Regions from separate parts of the Paenibacillus sp. FSL F4-0243 genome, predicted to be linked through region 1. Evidence: riboswitches for the same ligand, from Rfam matches in the RefSeq annotation. Region 1 holds a riboswitch; the other holds the start of a gene.
The links. Region 1 has a riboswitch for glycine ahead of gcvT (glycine cleavage system aminomethyltransferase GcvT). Riboswitches for the same ligand answer to the same signal wherever they lie in the genome.
Positions count from the first base shown of each region.

Region 2: it holds a riboswitch for glycine, as region 1 does, so the genes downstream of both, NSS87_RS30550 (amino acid permease) here and gcvT (glycine cleavage system aminomethyltransferase GcvT) in region 1, are expected to answer to the same signal.

Region 1 covers NZ_CP150151.1:6,407,266-6,410,451, forward strand. Annotated here, with positions in the region: gene NSS87_RS28475 (flagellar motor protein MotB) at 1-764, shown strand, start outside; gene gcvH (glycine cleavage system protein GcvH) at 1,221-1,613, opposite strand; glycine riboswitch at 1,793-1,891, shown strand; gene gcvT (glycine cleavage system aminomethyltransferase GcvT) at 2,077-3,186, shown strand, end outside.
Region 2 covers NZ_CP150151.1:6,903,961-6,907,146, forward strand. Annotated here, with positions in the region: gene NSS87_RS30545 (helix-turn-helix transcriptional regulator) at 1-12, opposite strand, end outside; gene NSS87_RS30550 (amino acid permease) at 150-1,508, opposite strand; glycine riboswitch at 1,644-1,724, opposite strand; gene adhP (alcohol dehydrogenase AdhP) at 1,922-2,938, shown strand.

The sequences.
Region 1 (3,186 bases):
CTTATGCTGATCTAATTACACTTTTACTTATTTTTTTCGTTATATTGTATGCGATGAGCAGCCTGGATACTGACAAATATAACATCGTGACAGGCTCGTTATCCGAGACCTTCAAATCTGGCAGCACTGTCCTTGAGGGTGGGAACGGCATATTAGATGCTGGGAAGACCCCTGAGAGCAAACCGGGAAGTACAGTTAATAACTCAAATCCAGCAGCGGAACCAAGTCCTAACACAGACGATAAGGCCGTTAATGAAGCACCTTCGGCACGTGAACTTGCTTTTCGAGAACAAGAGGCTAAACTTGCTGAATTAATGGGTGTGATTACGAACTATGTAGAGGAAAATAATCTCGGAGAACAAATTTTTGTTGCCGACAAACCGCAGGGGATAGAAATCACACTCAGTGACCGTTTTCTCTTCGATATAGGTAAGGCAGACCTGAAATCACCAGCCTTTCCTGCTCTTCAGCAGTTATCTGGCTTATTCAGCGATATCGGCGCAAAGATCAGCATTGAAGGACATACCGACAATACTCCAGTATCTTCGGCTTCTCACTATAACGACAACTGGGAGCTATCTGGTGCTCGTGCGCTGTCAGTGCTTCGCTTTTTCTTAGATCATGAAGGGTTGAACCCCGACAATTTTCAATATGCAGGGTATGCTGATACCCAGCCCACCGCGGAGAACACATCAGCTGCAGGTAAGCAAAAGAACCGCCGTGTAGAGATCATTGTGCTGCGGCAGCTTCAAGAGGGTGCATAAAAAATGTTTTACTCAGAGCTAGTTACAATAGCTAGGCCTGTGCGGGAGCGAATCTGCTTATCAACATACCAAAATGGGCTCGCCACTATTTATTACGGAAATACTCCCTGATTATCTGCCTATTCCCTTGTCCAGGCGTAGAATTAGGGAATTCCTCCCTGATTAATACCCTATTTAGTCAGAAATAGCGCTTTTCACTGAAATTTTAGGGAGGAATTCCCTAAAACCCTTAGTGTCACGCTATATTCGTCTAAAATAAGGGAGGTTTTCCCTAATTCCACAATCAGTAGATTCGATTTTAAATAAAATCCCATAATTCCAAACAGTCCCAGGATTTAACTCGAAAATCACCACCACTATCTATATAAAAACACCAAACAGCAAGTCCCCAAAAACGGAAACTTGCTGCTATAAATATCACATTCGGTGAAATTAATATTCAGAAAAAAATTAGAATTACTCCCCTACCAATGCACGATATCCAGCTGCATCTAGCAGTCCTTTTACAGCATCAGCATACTCTCCGTCCACTTCAATTTCAAAAATCCAACCTTCACCATACGGCTTATCATTAATTAGCTCTGGACTAGCTTCTAAACCATCATTAATCTTGGTAACCTTCCCAGAGACGGGTGAATAGAGTTCCGATACGGTCTTAACGGATTCGATACTACCTACGCTGTCGCCAGCTGAAATGGCCGAACCCACTTCTGGAAATTCCACAAATACGATATCGCCTAACAAATGCTGAGCATGATCCGTAATCCCAACACGTACTACGCGTCCTTCCACTTGCTGTGCCCACTCATGCTCTTCGCTGTAAAGAAGGTTATCTAAAACTTCACTCATTTCAAGCCGCCTCATTTCCAAATTGGAATTCTAAATTTAGTTATAGCCTAAGTGATCCCGGAGCATAATGTCAATATTACTAAAAGTAAAATAAATTTGTCGTTTTTTTGACTTTTTCTTGTTGACAGCGCCCTCCTATACCCGTTTAATGGAGACATAAGAAACAAATACAGTTGCGGATGATGGCATAGGGAGAGACTGTCTCACTTGAAGACGGCGCCGAAGGAGTAAGCCCTAACAGGGGTGAATCTCTCAGGCAAAAGGACCTTTGTCGGACGTACCTCTGGAGAGCATCAGACGCGAGGCTGAGTGCGTCAGGTCACCAACGGGGAAACTTGCATGTTAGTTACGCAGGGTAACTCTCAGGTACAAAGGACAGAGCAGAAAGCGATTAGTGCATTTATGCATGATTGCTTCTGCCTGTCCTTTTTTTCGTATGTAATCAGACTAGGGGAGTGACGACATGGATGCTTTGAAAAGAACGCCTTTTTATGATCTCTATTCCGCATATGCGGAGTCCAGGTGCATTGATTTTGGCGGCTGGGAGCTGCCAGTACAGTTTACAGGTATCGTGAAGGAGCATGAGGCTGTTCGCCAGCAGGCTGGACTGTTCGATGTATCGCATATGGGTGAATTTATGGTGATCGGAAGCGGCGCTGAAGCCTTCTTACAAAAAATGACGACCAACGATGTCAGCCGCCTTACCGATGGTGCGGCACAATATACGCTGCTCTGTTATCCAAACGGCGGGGTGGTCGACGATTTACTCGTGTATCGACTAAGTGAAGGCCGTTATATGCTTGTCGTAAATGCCTCCAACATCGATAAGGACTTCCAGTGGCTGCAAGAACATCTGACCTCTGAATTCGGTGAAGTCACACTCACTAATGTCTCTGACGAGACGCTTTTGCTCGCCTTGCAAGGTCCGCTGGCAGAGACCATACTCGCAGAAGTTACTGATGCACCGATCTCAACGCTCAAGCCTTTCCACTTCATCGAACGCGCAACCGTCTGCGGTGTAGAAGTACTGATCTCCCGTACGGGTTATACCGGTGAAGATGGCTTCGAAATTTACGCTCCGCTGGATGGGGCAGCAACGTTATGGAACGGCCTTCTCGCAGCTGGCTCTCCTCACGGATTAACACCTGCTGGACTGGGCGCACGGGATACGCTTCGTTTCGAGGCAAAATTGCCATTGTACGGTCAGGAGCTGTCGGCTGACATCACGCCTCTTGAAGCTGGAGTACAGTTCTTCGTGAAGCTGGACAAAGCGGACTTCATCGGACGCGATGCGTTGATACAGCAAAAAGAAGCCGGTCTTCCCCGCCGTCTTGTCGGTCTAGAAATGATTGATCGAGGCATTCCACGCTCCCATTACCCAGTCTATGCGGACGGCATCAAAATCGGAGAGGTCACAACCGGAACCCAATCTCCAACGCTGAAACGCAACCTGGGATTAGCTTTGCTTGATACAGCTTACAGTGAAATAGGCACAGAGGTTTTCGTAGAGATACGTGGCAAGCAGCTTAAAGCTGTCGTGATTAAGGCCCCTTTTTACAAGTATAAACGCCTT
Region 2 (3,186 bases), 500 kb from region 1:
CCCAAAGATCATAGCAGCAACTACCTTTCTGCAATTCATAAGCCTATATTGGATTAATCGTATGCAGAAGTAAAGAACGCTTTAGTTGCAGCCCCGCAACCCCAAGTTGCAGTTAACACTAGGCATACGATAGTTGATGTTGACCTCACTCAAGCTTGATTACTTTTCCCTTTTTTGCTTCTAATCGAATACAAGATGAATAATAAAATAAACCATAACGGAGTACACAATAAAGCCGGGCGTGTTTCTCCAGCGAACAGCATGATGATCAGGATCCCAGCGAACAAGGCTAAGACAATATAATTAATAGCCGGTGTGAACGGTGCTTTGAATTTGGATTTCGCCTGTAAGTCTGGCCGGGTTTTCTTATACTTAATATGGCAGATAAGAACAATGCCCCACACCCATATAAAACAAATGGCGCTAATCGTTGTCACGATTCCAAAAGCCTGCTCCGGAATAAGTTTACTCAAAAGTGCACCCACAGATATAACAATTGTAGAAATGAATAACGAGTTACCTGGTACATGGTTTTTATTTAGTTTGCCCAAACGAGGTGACGCTTGGTTATTTCTACTCAAATTATAGAGAATTCGGCTGGTCGAGAACATCCCACTATTACAAGCGGACGCGGCTGAAGTTAATACGACAAAATTAATAATCCCTGCGGCAATTGGAATCCCTACTAAAGTAAAGGTTTTTACAAAAGGACTCTCTGCCGGGCTGAGCTCAGTCCAAGGGTTAATGCATAGCAGGACAAAAAGCGCACCGACATAGAAAAATAGAATCCGTAAAGGAATTTTGTTGATTGCCGACGGGATATTTTTTTCCGGATCCGCTGTTTCCGCTGCCGACACCCCGACCAATTCCACACCCACGTAAGCAAATACAACCATTTGAAAAGAAAATAAGAAGCCTGATATGCCGTTCGGAAAAAATCCCCCATGCTCCCATAGGTTTCGTACCGTCACCGATCCTGCATCCGTCTTAAACCCAATGATCAGCAAAATGACCCCAAGACCAATTAAGGCGAGAATCGTAATTACCTTAATTAAAGCAAACCAAAATTCGAGTTCCCCGAAGCTCTTTACAGTTAATAGATTAAGTCCTAATAACACGACTAGACAGGCGATGGCAGGAACCCACTGCGGGATATCAAACCAGTACTGTACATATACGCCAACAGCAATGACATCAGCCATAGCCGTCATGATCCAGCAAAACCAATAGGTCCAACCAGTAATGAATGCGACCCGTGATCCAAGGTAGTCTTCAGCAATATCCGTAAACGATTGATAGCCCGCTTTAGATAATAGGAGTTCTCCCAGTGCTCTCATCACAAAAAACACAGCAATACCCACGATTAAATACGTGATCATAATGGATGGGCCTGCCTTCTCTATCGCCTTGCCTGATCCCAAGAATAATCCTGTACCAATGGTGCCGCCAATAGCAATAAGCTGAACATGCCGATTAGCCAGCTCTCTCTTTAATTCTGGTTGTGCCATACCTAGTTCCCCCTTGTGAGTACAATAAATTGGAATAAAAAAAAGAGAGATTGGATGTCATCCAATCTCCCAGATCGTAAGAATATCAAATAATATTCGCCCTGCTGATAGCGATCAGCATGACAAATACATATTCAGTACTCTTCTGTCCTTTTGCCTGAGATTGTGAACCCTTCGGCGCCGCGGAATCTCCGCAGTCTCTCCAGAAGCTGCTCCAGCTAAAGTGTAATCCTTAGCCATCATAGCTCGTGAATTATGAAGTTGATAAAGCGGTAACGCAGTAAAGCTGTTCTGATATTCTAACATATTACTTGTGATGTGAGTGTTAATCAGTGATAAAAGTCTCAAGAATTTAAAGTTAGCCTCATGAACATACTACTTTTTGAAAAGCAAAAAACTAAAGGAGTATGCTGATGAAAGCCGCTGTAGTAAAGAAATTCAAAGAAAAGTTAGAACTACAAGACGTACCTAAACCAAAACCCGGACACAAAGAAATCCTTGTCCATATTCAGGCGTGCGGAGTGTGTCATACTGATTTGCATGCTGCTCATGGCGATTGGCCCGTCAAACCGAAACTCCCTCTTATTCCCGGACATGAAGGCGTTGGGATTATTGAAGAAATAGGTGAAGGAGTTACACACTTAAAGATAGGAGACCGAGTAGGAATTCCGTGGTTGTACTCAGCCTGCGGTCATTGTGAGTATTGTCTTACAGGAAGAGAGACTCTTTGTCTGGATCAGCAAAATTCCGGATATTCCGTAGATGGTGGATATGCAGAATATTGTGTGGCAGCTGCCGATTATGTAGTGAAGGTTCCTGATAATTTAAGCTTCATCGAAGCTGCACCTTTATTTTGTGCTGGCGTTACGACCTATAAAGCTTTGAAAGTATCGGGTGTAAAGCCAGGTGAGTGGGTAGCCATTTTCGGCGTCGGAGGATTGGGTCATCTTGGCGTACAATATGCAAAAGTGATGGGAATGAACGTAGTGGCCATCGACACGTCGGATGAAAAGATGGAGCTTGCCAAACAACTTGGTGCAGACAAAACCGTAAACGCATTAAAAGAAGATGCCGCAGAGTGGATTCAAAAAGAAATCGGTGGAGTGCATGGTGTCGTTTGTACGGCGGTTGCGAAAAAAGCATTCGACCAAGCCTACCGGGCCATTCGTCGCGGCGGTACCTGCGTCATGGTTGGACTGCCTCCTGAATCCATGGATGTCCCGATCTTTGATACGGTATTAAACGGTACAAAGGTAGTCGGTTCGATTGTCGGCACTCGCAAAGATTTACAAGAAACATTACAATTCGCTGCAGAAGGAAAAATAAAAACCATTATTGAGACACGTAAACTAGAAGATATTAATGAGATCTACGATCTTATGTTAGAAGGCAAAATCAATGGTCGAATCGTCCTTGATATGACGAAATGATCCGAAAGAAAACACACTCGAAAAGTGTTGCTTTTCGGGTTTTTTTATGGCTAAAATTTGTCATATGGTTCACCTTAACATCTATAGAGCAAAAGCTTGATTGGAACATTGATTTTCATTCATTCGGGAAAAGAGGTGTAGATTCTACCTTACTTGCGGAATATCCTGTTGCAGATACATAGTCAAATATTTCACTTATTGAAATACCATTTCCAAAAACGTTGACATGTGCGCATGTATGCATATAA